DNA from 4 places in the Streptomyces sp. NPDC002742 genome. Region 2 is predicted to be linked to each of the others. Evidence: riboswitches for the same ligand, from Rfam matches in the RefSeq annotation. Region 2 holds a riboswitch; each other region holds the start of a gene.
What was found. A riboswitch is a leader RNA that binds a small molecule or an ion and turns the genes downstream of it on or off. The one in region 2 is predicted to bind thiamine pyrophosphate.
Positions count from the first base shown of each region.

Region 1: another riboswitch for thiamine pyrophosphate. It lies ahead of ACFYW8_RS04955 (purine-cytosine permease family protein); the one in region 2 lies ahead of thiO (glycine oxidase ThiO).
Region 3: another riboswitch for thiamine pyrophosphate. It lies ahead of ACFYW8_RS27660 (thiamine ABC transporter substrate binding subunit); the one in region 2 lies ahead of thiO (glycine oxidase ThiO).
Region 4: another riboswitch for thiamine pyrophosphate. It lies ahead of thiC (phosphomethylpyrimidine synthase ThiC); the one in region 2 lies ahead of thiO (glycine oxidase ThiO).

Region 1 is NZ_JBIAQF010000002.1:485,012-489,377, forward strand. It holds gene thiD (bifunctional hydroxymethylpyrimidine kinase/phosphomethylpyrimidine kinase) at 1-757, opposite strand, end outside; gene ACFYW8_RS04955 (purine-cytosine permease family protein) at 825-2,225, opposite strand; TPP riboswitch at 2,217-2,311, opposite strand; gene ACFYW8_RS04960 (alpha/beta fold hydrolase) at 2,667-3,500, shown strand; gene ACFYW8_RS04965 (phospholipase) at 3,611-4,366, shown strand, end outside.
Region 2 is NZ_JBIAQF010000008.1:307,184-311,549, reverse strand. It holds gene thiS (sulfur carrier protein ThiS) at 1-40, opposite strand, end outside; gene thiO (glycine oxidase ThiO) at 37-1,203, opposite strand; TPP riboswitch at 1,201-1,314, opposite strand; gene ACFYW8_RS17110 (hypothetical protein) at 1,367-1,744, shown strand; gene ACFYW8_RS17105 (NAD(P)/FAD-dependent oxidoreductase) at 1,777-3,015, shown strand; gene ACFYW8_RS17100 (Rv2175c family DNA-binding protein) at 3,080-3,451, shown strand; gene thiE (thiamine phosphate synthase) at 3,543-4,202, shown strand.
Region 3 is NZ_JBIAQF010000016.1:97,589-101,954, forward strand. It holds gene rlmN (23S rRNA (adenine(2503)-C(2))-methyltransferase RlmN) at 176-1,282, shown strand; TPP riboswitch at 1,323-1,428, shown strand; gene ACFYW8_RS27660 (thiamine ABC transporter substrate binding subunit) at 1,505-2,602, shown strand; gene ACFYW8_RS27665 (ABC transporter permease) at 2,578-4,317, shown strand; gene ACFYW8_RS27670 (ABC transporter ATP-binding protein) at 4,318-4,366, shown strand, end outside.
Region 4 is NZ_JBIAQF010000006.1:203,931-208,296, reverse strand. It holds gene ACFYW8_RS12600 (SsgA family sporulation/cell division regulator) at 1-348, shown strand, start outside; gene ACFYW8_RS12595 (YibE/F family protein) at 431-1,948, opposite strand; TPP riboswitch at 2,020-2,176, shown strand; gene thiC (phosphomethylpyrimidine synthase ThiC) at 2,169-3,989, shown strand; gene ACFYW8_RS12585 (VOC family protein) at 4,046-4,366, opposite strand, start outside.

The sequences.
Region 1 (4,366 bases), on a different contig from region 2:
CGATGCCGGCGCCGAGCGCGAAACCGGCCTCTATCGCGGCGGTCACGTACGCCTTGGCCCGCCGTACCCCCTCCGGTACCGAAAGGCCCTCGGCCAGGCCCACCGCGATCGCCGAGGCGAGCGTGCAACCGGTGCCGTGCGTGTGCCGGTTGTCGTGCCGCGGCGCGCGCAACCAGTGCTCCGCCGTTCCGTCGGTGAGCAGATCGACGGCCTGACCCGGCAGATGGCCCCCCTTCACCAGCACCCAACGGGGACCGAACGCGAGCAGCCGGTCGGCGGCCCCGCGCATGCCCTCCTCGTCCTTCACCTTCACCCCGGTGAGCTGCGCGACCTCGTCGAGGTTCGGGGTGGCCACCGTCGCCCGCGGCAGCAACCGGGTCCGTACGGCGTCCAGCGCGTCGTCGGCCAACAGCCGGTCCCCGTGCTTCGAGACGCTCACCGGGTCCACGACGACGGGGGCGCCCACGTCGGACAGCAACTCGGCGACAGTCGTGACCAGGCCGGGCGACGAGAGCATCCCGGTCTTCACGGCCTGTACGCCGATGTCGTCGACCACGCTGCGGTACTGGGCGCGCACAGCCTCCTCGGACAGCTCCCAAGCACCCTGCACACCGACGGAGTTCTGCGCGGTCACCGCGGTGAGCACGCTCATGCCGTGGGCGCCCAGCGCGAGCATCGTCTTCAGGTCGGCCTGGATCCCGGCGCCACCGCCGGAGTCGGATCCGGCGATCGTCAGGACGCGGGGCGGCGTGGTCACAGGAGTTGTTCCTCTCGGATACGGCTTCGGGCGTGGGGCCCTCGACCGGCGGAGCGACGAAGGGCCCTCAGGCGCGGCGGCGCAGCCGGAGCGGGGCGTAGAGGGCGAGGGCGACGAGGAACGCCACGTAGTAGGAGAGGTCCGCGCCGTGCAGCGCCTCGGCCACCGGACCGACGTACAGGCCGGTGTCCATGAACGGCACGGCCGCGCCGAACGCCGCGACGAAGGCAACCAGTGACGGCCATACCGGGCGCGGAAGGGAGATCTCGGCGGCGACGTCGAACGGGACGCCCCCACGCTCCCGCCCGCGGGCGATCCAGTCGACGACGACGATCGCGACGAACCCGGGGATCCAATACCCCACGAACAGCAGCACGTTCTGGAAGCGGGCCGTGGTGTCGGCGGCGTGCATCCACAGCACCAGCGGGAAACCGAGCCCGGCGGCCAGGGCGGCGGCCACCGGGCGCGGTATCCGCACGCCCAGGGTCTGCAGGGCGAGTGAACCGCTGTAGTCGTTCATCGCGTTGCTGCACACCGCCGCCAGTGCCACGGCCAGCAACCCGAACGCGCCCGCGGCCCCGCCGCCCAGCAGCGCGTCCACGCCCGCCGCCGTCTGGTCGGTCAGCACCGACGCGCCCCACAGCCCGAGGACCTGCACGGCGACGAAGGACGCGACGAGGCCGAGCAGGGTGCACCAGAACATCCGCGGTCGGGACGTCGTACGCGGCAGATAGCGGCTGAAGTCACCGGCGTACGGCGCCCAGGACAGCGAGAGGCTGAGCGCGATGGTGCTGGTGAGCACGAACGCGCCCGCGCGATCGGCGCCGGTCGCCGTCCCTGTCGCGGCCGGGTGGACGCCGTCGAGCATGCGCCAGGCGATCACCGCGAAGGCGATGGCTAGCGCGAACGTCATCACGATCTGCAGGCGGTGGATGGCCTCGTAGCCGAGGACGCCGAGCGCCCCCTGGGCAAGCATCATCACGAGCACGCCGAGCCAGAACGGCCAGCCGCACAGCCGCGCCAGCGCGTCCCCGCCGAACAGGCCGATCAGCGCGTCCCAGGCGACCGAGGACAGCCACTGGAGCATCCCCGGCAGCACCACGGCGCGGCCGAACGCGAGCCGTGCGAGCGGTAGTTGGCCAGTGCCGGTGAGGCCGCCCCAGGTGCTGAGGTAGGCGGTGGGCAGCGCGCCGAGCACGGTCCCGAGGACGACAGCCGCCAGCGCGGTGGCGAAGTCCAGACCGAGCGCGATACCGATGGTGCCGGTGAACACGCCCGTCATCGTCAGGTTCGGAGCGAACCACACCGTGAACAGGCGCCCGGCCCCGCCGTACCGGTTGTTCTCGGGGACCGGCTCGATGCCGTGTCCCTCCACCCGCAGGTCGCCGGGAGCGGCGGGCATCCGTCCGTCGAAGACGGCGGGCCGGCCGTCGACGGGCAGCCCGTCGGAAACATGCGCCAATGGCATGGAAGACATCCCTCCGCCAGTACGAACTGGTTCAGGTTCGACGGGTGTGATCTCAGCCCTCGGACGGGGCACCCCGTGTCCGGTACTACGACGGACACATTAACCCCATCCCCCAGGTCGTGGGTACGACGGCTCCCGTGCGCGACGGCTCCCGAGCAGGACGGCTCCCGAGCACGACGGCTGTCGTGCTCGGCGGTCCCTGCGTAGGGCGGCTCCTGTGCAGGGCGGCCCCTGCGCACGGCCGAGATGGCCGTCCGCGGTGCTGGAGTCACCCACCCGGGCCAGTGCCCGCCGGCACAGTCGGCTTCGTCCGAGCGCCCCGACCGGGCCTTTCGCGGGGCGCCGCGCGTCGCCCCTCGGTACTGTCGGAAGTGATCGCCGCTCGCTCTCCGTTCCAGGGTTCCCGGACCCCGGTGGCCGGGCGGAAGGAGGCAGAGTGCCGTGACCGTGATCTCCCTGAAGTCCGCGCAACTGCGGGAAGGGCCCACCCTCCCGTACGCCGAAGCCGGCTACCCCAGTGGTACACCGGTCGTCCTCGTGCACGGTCTGGCCGACTCCTGGTGGTCCTTCGAGCCCCTTCTCAGGCGCCTGCCGGCGTCCCTGCACGGCTATGCGCCCACGCAGCGCGGACACGGCGATGCCGACCGGCCCGCGGAGGGCTACGATCCCGACGACTTCGCCGCCGACCTGGTGTCCTTCCTGGACGCGGTCGACATCCCCCGCGCCATCCTGGTCGGGGCGTCCAGCGGCGGCGTACCGGCCCGGATCGTCGCGGGCAGTCACCCCGACCGCATCGCGGGTCTGGTTCTGCTCGGCGTCCCCGGCACCCTCGCGGACAAGCCGGCGGCGGCCGCGCTGGGGAAGTCCCTGGAAGATCTCTCCGACCCCGTGCCCCGCGCGTTCGTCGAGGACTTCCTGGCGGGCACGGCGACCCGCCCGATCGCCCGGGGCTTCATCGAGACGATGGTGGAGGAGAACCTCAAACTCCCCGCGTACGTCTGGAAGGAGACCGCGCGCGGTCTCCTCGACGCCGACCTCGGTGGCACCCTCGCGGGCATCCTGGTGCCCACCCTCGTCATCTGGGGCGAACAGGACGAGTTCCTGCCCCGTGAGGACCAGCAGACCATCCTGGACGCCGTCCACGGCGCGGCCTTCGTCGCCTACGAGGGCGCCGGCCATGTCGTCCACTGGGAACAGCCCGAACGCGTGGTCGCCGACATCGCCGCGTTCGCCACGCGGATCGAGCACCCCGGTACCGCGTACGGCACCGCCTGACCTCGCCCCGAGGATGAACGGCCGCGCGCCGAAACCGCGTTGGCCTGAGCCTCTGATGACTCCCCGCAACATGGCATGCTCATGGTCCCCATAGGAAGGGATCACGTGCCATGAGACCGAGCCGACGCTCCCTGCTCGCCGCCACCGCCGTACTGAGCACCGTTTTCGCCGTTCCCGCTCCGGCCGGCGCCGCCGAGATCCCCGTCGGGGGCGCCTACTACGTCCAGAGCGCCACCACGGGACTGAACGCCGCCGACAGCGCGGGCGCGGTCGTCCAGCACAATCCCAGGGGCAACGAGGACCACCAGCAGTGGACTCTGCGCCGGAACGGCTCCTCTTCGGTGCTCGAAAGCGCCGACACCGCGGGCAGTTGTCTGGGCCGCTCGGGCGACCAGGCCCGGACGGTCGCCTGTACGAGCGCCGACGCCTCGTGGGAGGTCGCCCCGAACGGCGCCGACCAGTACACGCTCAAGGCCCCGGGAACGGACCGGTACTTGACACTCGCCGACAGGTCCAACGGCGCCAACTACCCGGCCCAGCTGGTGATCGGCCCGCCGGGAGGACTCGCGTCCTGGTATCTCACCCCGGTCGAGCCCGCGACCCGCCCCATGCCGCCGCAGGACCAACGCACCCTGGACCAGGTCACGTTCCTCACCGCCCACAATGCCTACGCCAACGGCGTGGACGGCGGATTCGCCCCGCCCTTCGTCAACCTGGTGCCCAATCAGACCCGCGGTATCAGCCGGCAACTTACCGACGGCGTCCGCGGGTTCATGCTCGACCTGCACCAGACCCCCGACGGCGCCATCCTCTGCCACGACAGCTGCACCCTCGTCAGCAAGCCGGTCGCGCTCTGGGTCGACCTC
Region 2 (4,366 bases):
CGGCGATCCGCTGCCGCTCCCCGTTGACGACGATGTTCATGCGGGCTGCTCCGTGAGGGCGGTGGCGCCGAAGCGCAGGGGCGTGAAGGGGCGGGCTTCGGCGGGGAGTTCGCCGGTGGCGAGGGCATGGGCCATCGCGTCGCCGGTGACGGGTGTCAGGAGCACGCCGTTGCGGAAGTGCCCGGTGGCCAGCAGCAGTCCGTCCAGTGCCGTCGGACCGAGCAGCGGCGCGTTGTCGGGGGAGCCGGGGCGCAGCCCGGCACGGGTCTCGGTGAGCGGCAGCTCGGTGATCCCGGGGACCAGCTCGTGGGCGTCGCGCAGCAGCTCGTAGACGCCGCCCGCCGTCACGGTGGTGTCCCAGCCCAGCTCCTCGCTGGTCGCGCCGACCACGAGCTCGCCGTTCCGGCGCGGCACGAGGTAGACGTGACTGCCGCGCACCACGGCCCGCACGGTGCGGTTGAGGAAGGGCGCGTACCGCTGGGGCACGGTCAATCGCAGCACCTGCCCCTTGACCGGGCGCACCGGCGGCCGGGCGTCGTCGGGGACGCCCGCCAGCCGCCCGCTGAGGCTGCCGCCGGCGAGCACCACCTGGCCCGCGGTGAGTTCGGTGCCGTCCGTGGTGACCACTCCCGCGGCCCGGTCCCCCGCGAGCGCCAGGCGCTCCGCCCAGGTCCGGTGCAGGACCACTCCGGCCCGCTCGCACGCCGTGACCAGGGCTGCCGCGAGGCGCCGCGGGTCGATCTGGTGGTCACCGTCGACCCGAAGACCCCCGCGCACGCCCGGTGCGAGCATCGGCTCCAGGCGGCGGCACTCACGACCGCTCAGCCACTCCGACTCCAGCCCCGACCGGACCTGCAGAGCGTGCAGTTCCCGCAGGTGGGCGCGGTCGTCGGCGTCCAGCGCGACGGCCAGCGTGCCGCACCGGCGGTATCCGAGATCCTGGCCGGTCGCCTCGGTCAGTTCGGCGGCGAAGTCCGGATAGCGGCGCGCGGAGGCGAGGTTGAGACCCAGCAGGGTCTCCTCGCCGAAGTGCAGTTCCGTGACGGCGGCGAGCATTCCGGCCGCGACCTGGGCGGCCCCGCCCCCCGGCTCCGGGTCCACGAGCGCGGTGGTGAACCCGCGTTGCGCGGCCCGCCAGGCCGTCACCAGACCGATGATTCCGCCCCCGATGACGAGGACGTCTGACGAACGCGTGGGCGACATGGGCGTCCAGCCCCTCCCTTCGCCGGCATGACCCGGATCAGGTTCGTACGGTCGGAGGCCGCCCCAGCCTCCCTCTCAGCCCGGTGCGTCCGGGCTCCCGCGAGTGCTTTACGTTGGCCACCCTAGCCCGCCCCGCTCCGTCTCAGTAAGGGAGCCTCCGCCCATGGCACGACCGCTCGACGGCCTCGTCCTCGCCCCCGTCGCCGACCAGGCGCCGGGCCAGGTCGGCACCCGCACCCGGTTCGCCTACCACGAGCGGGACGGCACGGTCTGGGCCGACTACGCGGGCGGCGACATCGTCCGCGGGCACCTCGTGGGCACCCGTGAGGGCGACCGCCTCGACTTCCGGTACGTACAGCTCAAGCGCGACGGGACCACCGCCTCGGGCCACTGCGTGTCCCTCGTCGTGGAACTGCCCGACGGACGCGTGCGGCTGGAGGAGACCTGGACGTGGGAGTCGCGGAAGGGCGCGGGGACGAGCGTGGTGGAAGAGCTGCGCGAGACGAGCCGTGTGGAACAGGTCACCGAGCACGTCCGCTGACTGACGAACGGTCAGGTGTCTATGGTGATCAGGTGAGTGAGCAGACGCAGGCACGGTCTCAGTCGCAGGGGCCCACGGCACGGCGGGTCGTCGTGGTGGGCGCGGGCATGGCCGGGGTGCAGACCGCGGTCGCCCTGCGCGAGCAGGGTTTCAGGGGCACCGTCACGCTGATCGGCGCTGAGCCGCATCAGCCGTACGACCGGCCGCCGCTGTCCAAGGCCGTCCTGCTGGGCAAGGCCGAGGGCTCCGCCTTCGACATCGACTTCGAGGCACTGGACATCGACCTGTGGCTCGGCCGCGAGGCGCTCGGCGTGCGCCCCGGCGACCACGAACTGGACACGGCCGCGGGGCCCGTCCCGTACGACGTCCTGGTCGTCGCCACCGGCGCCGAACCGATCCAGCTGCCCGGCGCCGAAGGCGTGCCCGGAGTGCATCTGCTGCGCACCCTGGACGACGCCGACCGGCTGCGTCCCGTTCTCACCCGGCAGCACGACATCGTGGTGGTCGGCGCGGGCTGGATCGGCGCCGAGTTCGCCACGGCCGCCCGCGAGGCGGGCTGCGCGGTCACCGTCGTCGAGGCCGCCGACCGGCCGCTCGCCGGCGCCCTGCCCGCCGAGGTGGCCGCCCCGATGGCCGCCTGGTACGCGGACAGCGGGGCCACGCTGCGCACCCACGCGCGCGTGCAGCGCATCGAGCCGGGCGCGGTGATCCTGGACGACGGCTCCCGGGTGCCCGCGGGCGCCGTCGTGGTCGGGATCGGGGCGCGGCCCGCGACCGCCTGGATCGCCGGCTCCGGCATCGAACTCGGCGCCCACCGCGAGATCGTCGCCGACGACCACCTGCGCACCTCCCTGCCGGACGTCTACGCGGTCGGCGACTGCGCCTCCTTCCCGTCGGGACGCTACGAGGACCGGCTCCTCGTCCACCACTGGGACAACGCCCTCCAGGGCCCCCGCACGGTCGCCCTGAACATCGTCGGAGAGGCGCCCGCCGCCTACGACCCCGTGCCGTACTTCTGGTCCGAGCAGTTCGGCCGCTTCGTGCAGTACGTCGGCCACCACGCGCCCGACGACACCCTGGCGTGGCGCGGCGACCCCTCGGGTGCCTCCTGGTCGGTGTGCTGGCTCCGCGAGACCCGTCTGGTCGCCCTCCTGGCGGTGGGCCGCCCGAGGGATCTCGCCCAGGGCCGCCGGCTCATCGAGGCGGGCGCCCTCATGGATCCGGAGCTGCTCGCGGACCCGTCGAGGCCGCTGAAGGGCGCCACGGCCTGATCCGTCACCCCAGGTCGGACGCCCTTGGCTTCCGACTGTCGGTCCGGGATGGCAGGCTTGTCCCGTGACCGAGATTGACGCAAAGATCGATGCTCTCGTCCCCGCCTGGCTCACCCTCCCCGATATTGCCGAACAGTTCGGCATCGAGGTGACGCGCGTCCGGCAGCTGGTCAAGGACGGCCAGCTGATCGCCGTACGCCGTGGTGAGAACCGCGCGCTGCACGTCCCCGCCGACTTCATCGACGCGGACGAGCAGAAGGTCGTCAAGGGCCTGGCCGGCACCCTGACGCTCCTGAGGGACGACGGCTTCTCCGACGAAGAGGCCCTCGAGTGGCTCTTCACCCCCGACCCGAGCCTGCCCGGCACCCCCGCGCAGGCTCTGAGCGAGAATCGCGGCACGGAGGTGAAGCGCCGCGCCCAGGCGCTCGCCGTCTGACCTGAACGCGACCGTCCGGCACGGGGAGCGCGGCGGCGGGACCATCCCGGCCGCCGCACTCCCCGCGCACCGACCAACGGGGGATCCACGAATGCCCGAGAACGCCGCCACGACCAGACAGGGCCGGCTCGCCGACGCCCGCGTCTACCTGTGCACGGACGCCCGCAGGCGGCAGGGCGACCTCGCCGGGTTCCTCGACGCGGTCCTGGCGGGCGGCGTCGACATCGTGCAGCTGCGCGACAAGGGCATGGAGGCGGGGGAGGAACTGGAACACCTCCGGGTCTTCGCGGACGCCTGCGCCCGGCACGGCAAGCTCCTCGCGGTCAACGACCGGGCGGACGTGGCGCACGCCGTCCGCGCCGACGTACTGCACCTGGGCCAGGGGGACCTCCCGGTTCCCGCGGCCCGCGCGATCCTCGGTGACGAGGTGCTCATCGGCCGTTCCACGCACGCCGCGAACGAGGCCGCGGCCGCCGCGGTCCAGGAGGGCGTGGACTACTTCTGCACCGGCCCATGCTGGCCCACCCCCACCAAGCCCGGCCGGCACGCACCCGGTCTGGACCTGGTCCGCGCCACGGCCGCGCTCGGCACGGACCGCCCCTGGTTCGCGATCGGCGGCATCGACCTCGGCCGGCTCGACGAGGTGCTCGAAGCGGGCGCCCGCCGCGTCGTCGTCGTACGGGCGATCACCGAGGCGGACGACCCGGGCGCGGCGGCGGCGGAGTTCGCGAAGCGGCTGCGCGGGGCGTAGACGCGGCGGCCGCCCGCACGGAGCCTCGCGGCAGGGCCGCTGCCCAAGGCTGTCCAGGGGTGCCCGTGCGTGTCCGCGCGTGTCCGAGGGGTGGACAAGAAATCGACAGATCGGACAAATGCCAGCGGTTCGGTTGGGGGGCCGACGCCCTCTGGCTAACCTGC
Region 3 (4,366 bases), on a different contig from region 2:
CTCGCAGTGGGCCGGCTCGTGGCCGGTAGGCCGTTCGCGGGTGTCCCCCAGGGCGTTCATGGGCGCCCTCGGGCCGTCCCGCGGCGGCCCGAGGACGGACCCGGGGGAGCGACGGCCACCACCCCACCGTTCGGGCCCCAGGTCACACCATTCGATCTGCGACACTGGTACAGCCATGCCTAAGCCCGGAGAACTCACCTTTGTAGCGCCGCGCGGAGCCAAGAAGCCGCCGCGGCACCTTGCCGATCTCACGCCTGCCGAGCGCAAAGAGGCTGTTGCCGCGATCGGTGAGAAGCCGTTTCGTGCCAAGCAGCTCTCGCAGCACTACTTCGCCCGGTACGCGCACGACCCCGCCGAGTGGACGGACATCCCGGCCGCCTCGCGCGGCAAGCTCCAGGAGGCACTGCTTCCCGAGCTGATGACGGTCGTACGGCATCTGTCGACCGACCAGGACACCACCCGCAAGACCCTGTGGCGGCTCTTCGACGGCACGCTCGTCGAGTCCGTGCTGATGCGCTACCCGGACCGGGTGACCATGTGCATCAGCTCGCAGGCGGGCTGCGGGATGAACTGCCCCTTCTGCGCCACCGGACAGGCCGGCCTCGACCGGAACCTGTCGACCGGCGAGATCGTGCACCAGATCGTCGACGGTATGCGGGCGCTCCGCGACGGCGAGATCCCCGGCGGTCCGGCGCGGCTGAGCAACATCGTCTTCATGGGGATGGGCGAGCCGCTCGCCAACTACAAGCGGGTGGTCGGGGCGATCCGGGCCCTCACCGACTCCGAGCCGGACGGGCTCGGGCTCTCGCAGCGCGGTATCACCGTGTCGACGGTCGGGCTGGTCCCCGCCATCAACCGGTTCTCCGACGAGGGCTTCAAGTGCCGGCTCGCGATCTCCCTGCACGCTCCCGACGACGAGCTGCGCGACACCCTCGTACCCGTGAACACGCGGTGGAAGGTGCGCGAGGTGCTGGACGCCGGGTGGGAGTACGCGGCGAAGTCCGGGCGGCGCCTGTCGATCGAGTACGCCCTGATCCGGGACATCAACGACCAGGCGTGGCGTGGTGACCGGCTCGGGCGGATGCTCAAGGGCAAGCCCGTGCATGTCAACCTCATCCCGCTGAACCCGACCCCGGGCTCGAAGTGGACCGCCTCGCGGCCCGAGGACGAGAAGGCCTTCGTCGAGGCCATCGCGGCCCATGGCGTGCCGGTGACCGTCCGGGACACCCGGGGCCAGGAGATCGACGGAGCGTGTGGTCAGCTCGCCGCGACCGAGCGGTAGTCTGAGTCGGGTCAGTACGCCTTCATATTCCGACATCTTCATATTCCGACAGGGGAGCGCCACAGCGCTGAGAGTGCGGGACAGACCGCAGACCCTCTGAACCTTGCCCAGGTCATTCTGGGTAGGAAGTTCGGTCATTACTCAAGCTGTTGCGCCCTGCCCGGGAACCGTCAGAGGTCCCGGGCGGGGCCGCGTCTCTTCCTGGTCACCCAGGAGGAATCAGTGAGCACCACCACCAGCGCCGGCAGGCGGTTCGCGGCCTTGGCCGTCGGGCTCGGTCTCGTCGCGCTGCCCGCGCTGTCCGCGTGCGGCTCGTCCGACACCGCCGGCTCGGGCGACTCGAAGACGATCACGCTCGTCAGCCACGACTCGTGGCTCGTGTCGAAGAGCGTGCTCAAGGACTTCGAGAAGCGGTCCGGCTACAAGGTCCGCGTCCTCATGGACGGCGACGCCGGGCAGGCCGTCAACAAGGCGATCCTGACCAAGGACAACCCGCAGGGCGACGTCTTCTTCGGCGTCGACAACACCCTGCTCTCCCGCGCGCTCGACAACGGGCTGTTCCAGCCGTACGCGGCCAAGGGCGCGGACCTGGTCATGCCCGAGTACCGGACCGACCAGGACAAGCACCGGGTCACCCCCATCGACACGGGCGACATCTGCGTCAACTACGACAAGGCCTACTTCAGCGAGCACAAGCTGGCGCCGCCGCAGTCCTTCGACGACCTGGTCAAGCCCGCGTACAAGAATCTCCTCGTGACCGAGAACGCCGCCACGTCCTCGCCCGGCCTCGGTTTCCTGCTCGGGTCCGCCGCGCACTACGGCGACGACAACTGGCAGGGCTACTGGAAGAAGCTCAAGGCCAACGGGGTGAAGGTCGTGGACGGCTGGGAGCAGGCGTACAACGACGAGTTCTCCGGTTCCGCCGGCGGCAAGAAGGCCAAGGCCGACCGCCCGCTCGTCGTCTCGTACGCCTCGTCGCCACCCGCCGAGGTCATCTACGCCAAGCCGAAGCCCACCACCGCCCCGACCGGGGTCGCGGCCGGCACCTGCTTCCGGCAGGTGGAGTACGCGGGTCTGCTCAGCCACGCCAAGAACGCCAAGGGCGGCAAGGCGTTCCTGGACTTCCTGCTGACCAAGGAGTTCCAGGAGGACATGCCGCTCAACATGTTCGTCTACCCGGTGCGTGAGGGGGCGCGGGTGCCGGCGGAGTTCACCCGGTTCGGTCCGCAGGCCAAGGATCCCGAGATCCTGGCGCCCGCGAAGATCGCCGCCGATCGCGACCAGTGGGTCAAGTCGTGGACCTCGCTCGTACTGAAGTAGCCGACGGCGCGGACGGCGCGGACCGGGCCGACGGGGTCGGCGAGGGCGGCGGGACCGGCGAGGACGGCAAGGCTTCGGGAAAGGCGCGCGGGCAGGGCGTGACGCGGTTCGCGCTGATGGCCCTGCCCGTCGCGTTCTTCGCGGTCTTCTTCGCCTACCCCGTGGCCGCGATCGTCTCGCGCGGGCTCCACGGGGACGGCGGATGGCAGCTCGGCCGGATCTGGGACGTGGCGACCCGGCCGGACATCCGGCACGTGCTGTGGTTCACCACCTGGCAGGCGCTCGCCTCGACGGCGCTCACGCTCCTGGTGGCGCTCCCCGGCGCGTACGTCTTCGCGCGCTTCGATTTCAGGGGCAAGCAGATACTCCGGGCCGTGGTCACGGTGCCCTTCGTGCTGCCGACCGTGGTCGTCGGCACGGCGTTCCTCGCGCTGGTCGGCCGGGGCGGGCTGCTCGACGAGCTGTGGGGCGTACGCCTGGACACCACGGTGTGGGCGATCCTGCTGGCGCATGTCTTCTTCAACTACGCGGTCGTCGTACGGACCGTCGGCGGGCTCTGGTCGCAGCTCGACCCGCGCCAGGAAGAGGCCGCCCGCGTGCTCGGCGCCTCCCGCTTCGCGGCCTGGCGCAGGGTGACGCTGCCGGCGCTCGGGCCGGCCGTGGCCGCCGCCGCACTCATGGTCTTCCTCTTCACCTTCACCTCGTTCGGTGTGGTGCAGATCCTCGGCGGCCCCACCTTCTCGACCCTCGAGGTCGAGATCTACCGGCAGACCTCCGAGATCTTCGATCTCGCGACGGCGGCGGTGCTCACGATCGTCCAGTTCGTGGCGGTGGGGGCGATCCTCGCCGTGCACGCGGCGACCGTACGCCGCCGGGAGACCGCGCTGCGTCTGGTGGCCCCGGAGACGACGGCGCGCAGGCCGCGCGGGGCCGGGCAGTGGGGGCTCCTCGCGGGCGTGCTGGCGAGCATCGCGGTCCTCCTCGTGCTGCCGCTCGCGGTCCTCGTCCAGCGGTCCCTCGGCGCACCGGGATTCAGCTACTACCGGGCGCTGACCCACGACGACGGAGGTGTCTTCCTCGTCGCCCCGATCGAGGCGGTCGGCAACTCGCTGGAGTACGCGCTCGCCGCCACCGCCATCGCCGTACTGATCGGCGGTCTGGCCGCCGCGGCCCTCACCCGGCGCGCCGGCCGTCTCATGCGGGGCTTCGACGCGCTGCTGATGCTGCCGCTCGGCGTCTCGGCGGTGACCGTGGGTTTCGGGTTCCTGATCGCCCTGGACGAGCCGCCGCTGGATCTGCGTGCCAGCTGGATCCTGGTGCCGCTGGCGCAGGCGCTGGTGGGTGTCCCCTTCGTCGTACGGACGATGCTGCCCGTGCTGCGGGCGGTGGACGGGCGGCTGCGGGAGGCCGCTGCCGTGCTCGGGGCGTCGCCGTGGCGGGTGTGGCGCGAGGTCGATCTGCCGATGGTGCGGCGGGCGCTGCTGATCGCGGCCGGGTTCGCCTTCGCCGTCTCCCTCGGGGAGTTCGGGGCGACCGTCTTCGTCGCACGGCCCGACAACCCGACGCTGCCGGTCGCCGTTGCCCGGCTGCTCGGGCGCGCGGGCGATCTCAACTACGGCCAGGCCATGGCCCTTTCGACGATTCTGATGGTGGTGTGCGCGGTGGCGCTCTTGCTGCTGGAGCGGGTACGGACCGACCGGACCGGGGAGTTCTAGATGCTGTTGAGCCTGCGGGGCGCGACCGTACGCTTCGGCGGCCGGGCAG
Region 4 (4,366 bases), on a different contig from region 2:
ACCGGTGATCCGTACGCCGTGCGGCTGACCTTCCACTTGCCCGGCGACGCGCCCGTGACCTGGGTGTTCGGGCGGGAGCTGCTGATCGACGGAGTCGGCAGGCCGTGCGGTGACGGCGATGTGCACATCGCTCCGGCCGACCCGGAGGCGTTCGGCGAGGTGCTGATCCGGCTTCAGGTCGGTGGGGACCACGCGCTGTTCCGGTCCGGGGCCGCGCCGCTCGTCGCGTTTCTCGACCGGACGGACAAGCTGGTGCCGCTCGGTCAGGAGCGCTCCCTCGCGGGTTTCGACACCTCCCTCGACGAGGCGCTCGACCGCATCCTCGCGGAGGAGCAGAGCGCGGGCTGAAGCCTCGGCAGTCCGGAGCGGAGTAACGCTTCCTCACAAGGGGCGTCCATGCAGGATGGTTTCAGCGCTTCCGGTGGACGGCTCAGTGCTTGCGGCGGCGTCCCTTCCCGCTCCGTGCCGGCGTCCTGGCGGCCGAGGGCTGAACGGGGACGGGTTCGGCCCCTTCACGGTCCGCGGCGACCACCAGGGCGGCCAGCGCGGTCGTCACCGGCACCGCTGCGACCAGACCGATCGATCCGACCAGGGTGCGCACGATCTCCTCAGCGACCAGTTCGCTGTTGGCGACGGTTCCTACGCTGCTCTGTGCGATCGAGAAGAGCAGCATCAGCGGCAGCGCGGCGCCCGCGTATGCCAGGACGAGCGTGTTGACGACCGACGCGATGTGGTCGCGGCCGATACGGATGCCCGCGCGGTACAGGCCACGCCGGCCCATCGTGGGATTCGCCTCGTGCAGTTCCCAGACCGCCGACGTCTGCGTCACCGTCACGTCGTCGAGGACGCCGAGCGAGCCGATGATGACTCCGGCCAGCAGCAGGCCGCTCATGTCGATGGACGGGTACAGACCGTGGATCAGGCCGGTGCTGTCGTCGGTGTTGCCGGTCAGTACGGCCCAGTCGATGAAGACCGAGCCCAGGAGACCGATCAGCACCAGTGAGAGAAGGGTGCCGACCACCGCCACGGATGTCCGGGCCGACAGACCATGACACATGTAGAGCGCGATCAGCATGATCGCGCTGGATCCGACAACGGCCACGAGCAGCGGGTTCGAACCCTGCAGGATCGCGGGCAGGATGAAGAAGTTCAGGATCATGAAACTGATGGCCAGGGCGACCAGCGCCATGACGCCGCGCATCCGACCGATCACCACGACCACCACGGCGAAGATCAGGGCGAGCAGCGCCAGGGGCAGCTTCCGGTTCGCGTCCGTGACCGAGTACTGGAGATCCTTGGGAGCCGAGGGCTCGTACGCGACGACGACCTTCTCGCTCTGATGCAACTGCCGTGACTGATCCGGCTGAACGATCTCGAAGAACGTACGGCCCTTGTCCTTGCCGGTGTCGATCCGGACCGTCGCCTTCTTGCATCTACCCGCTGCCTGCCGCTGAGCGGAGGATCCCTCGGCGGTGGAGGTGTCGCCCGTCGGGGTTTCCGCGGAGGCGTTCACGGACTTGCAGTCCACCTGGTCGATCCTGGTGACAGTCGCCTGCTGGGTCTGCCGGTCGAATCCGACACCGGTGCGCTGGTGGGAAGGCGCGCCGCCGGGCCACAGCACCACGAGACCCACCGCCACCGCGGCTGCGAAGGGGATGAGCACCGCGGCGATGACCTTGCGCAGATGCTTGGAGACCGGCGCGGCGGGACCGTGGCTGTGCGAGTGCCCGTGCCCGGCGCTCGGACCCTCCCCATGGCCACCGACGGGATCCGGCCCGTGTCCGCCGCCGGGACCGTGGTGATCACTGCCCGGTCCGGGACCAGGTCCACCACCCGGCCCGTGTCCATGACCATGCCCGTTGCCGGAGCCGTGCCCATGGCCGTCGTCGGAGCCCGGGCGCCGCGGCGGCTCGGGCGGCGGGAACGGGTGCTGCTGGGTGGTTGTCACCGCCCGATCATCGCAAGGACGGCAAGGGCCCTCTGTTCACCGCGCCAAATATGACGCTAGCGTGGAGGCACCTTTGCACACGCGGGAGCTCGGAGCACCGGGCTGAGAGGGCGCTGACCTCCGTCTTCGCGATGTTTCACATGAAACATCGACGAACGGAAGCCGCTGCGTCGACCGCTGAACCTGTTACCGGGTAATGCCGGCGTAGGGAGTAGGTCTCATGACCAACAAAGATGTACGCACGTCTGCCTCCAGTCAGACGGACGGGGCTTCGCCGCCGTCCCCGAACGGCGAGGCCGGGAAGTCCATCGGCTGGCACAAGGCGTACCTCGGGGGCACGCGTTCCGATCTGCGGGTGCCGGTTCGCCAGGTGCACCTCACCAACGGTCAGTCCGTGACTCTGTACGACACCTCCGGCCCGTACACCGATCCGACCGTCGACACCGAGGTGCGCAGGGGACTGGCTCCGCTGCGCGAGAGCTGGATCATCGCCCGCGGAGACACCGAGGAGTACGCGGGCCGTCCTGTCCGCCCCGAGGACGACGGGATCAAGCACACATCCCCGCGCGGGGGCTTGCGCAACCTCGACGCCGTTTTCCCCGGGAGGCCGCGCCAGCCGCGCCGGGGACGTGCCGGGCAGGCGGTCACCCAGCTCGCGTACGCGCGACGCGGCGAGATCACGCCCGAGATGGAGTTCGTGGCGATCCGCGAGAACGTCGACACCGAGGTCGTACGGGAGGAGATCGCCGCCGGCCGGGCGGTGCTGCCGGTGAACGTCAACCACCCGGAGATCGAGCCGATGATCATCGGCAAGCGGTTCCTGGTGAAGGTCAACGCCAACATCGGCAATTCCGCGGTCACTTCCTCCATCGAGGAGGAGGTCGAGAAGATGACCTGGGCGACCCGCTGGGGCGCCGACACGGTCATGGACCTGTCGACCGGACGCAACATCCACACCACGCGCGAATGGGTGCTGCGCAACTCCCCCGTCCCCATCGGTACGGTGCCGCTCTATCAGGCGCTGGAAAAGGTCGACGGCCGGGCCGAGGAGCTGACCTGGGAGATCTACAAGGACACGGTCATCGAGCAGGCCGAGCAGGGCGTGGACTACATGACGGTCCACGCGGGCGTTCGCCTGGCATACGTGCCGCTCACCGCCAACCGAAAGACCGGCATCGTCTCGCGTGGCGGCTCGATCATGGCGGCATGGTGCCTCGCGCACCACAAGGAGTCGTTCCTGTACGAGAACTTCGAGGAGCTCTGCGAGATCCTCGCCGCGTACGACGTCACCTACTCGCTCGGCGACGGTCTGCGGCCCGGCTCCATCGCGGACGCCAACGACGCAGCGCAATTCGCGGAGTTGAGGACGCTCGGGGAACTCAACACGATCGCGAAGCGTTTTCAGGTACAGACGATGATCGAAGGCCCGGGGCATGTCCCGATGCACAAGATCAAGGAGAACATCGACCTTCAGCAGGAGATCTGTGATGAAGCTCCGTTCTATACGCTCGGCCCGCTGACGACGGACGTCGCGCCGGCGTACGACCACATCACTTCCGGCATCGGTGCCGCGATGATCGCCTGGTGGGGCACGGCCATGCTCTGCTACGTCACGCCCAAGGAGCACTTGGGCCTGCCCGATCGTGACGACGTCAAGACCGGCGTCATCACCTACAAGATCGCCGCCCACGCAGCCGACCTCGCCAAGGGGCACCCAGGTGCACAGGATTGGGATGACGCGCTCTCCGACGCCCGCTTCGAGTTCCGGTGGGAGGACCAGTTCAACCTGGCTCTCGATCCGGACACGGCAAGGGAGTTCCACGACCAGACCCTGCCGGCCGAACCTGCCAAGACGGCCCACTTCTGCTCCATGTGCGGGCCGAAGTTCTGCTCGATGAAGATCAGCCAAAGCATCACGGAGCGGTTCGGTGGTGCGGCGACTGAGGGGGTATCAGCCGACGAGATCGCTGAGGGGATGCTCCAGAAATCCAAGGAGTTCGCCGAGGCGGGCAACCGCGTGTACCTGCCACTGGCCGACTGAGCCGCTCCACAGGGACGTGGTCCGGGGCGCACACCCGGACCACGTCCCTCGGCCGGTCATGGCGCGGTGTCCTGCGGGTACCAACGCAGTTCCACCGTGTTGCCGTCGGGGTCCTGGACGTAGACCGAGGTGGCGGTGCCCCGCGCGCCGAAGCGTTCCACGGGGCCCTGAATCACCGTGAACGAACCCGACGCGATGACCTCGTTCCAGTCCAGTGGTTCCACGGTGAGACAGATGTGGTCGACGTTGGACTCCCCGCGGGCATGGGCGACCAGGTCGATGATGGTTTCCGCGGTGATTCTCACCGACGGGAACGGGGCCTGGCCGCCCCGCCACTCGGCGACGCGTACGGGTGCCAGGCCGAGCAGTCCGGTGTA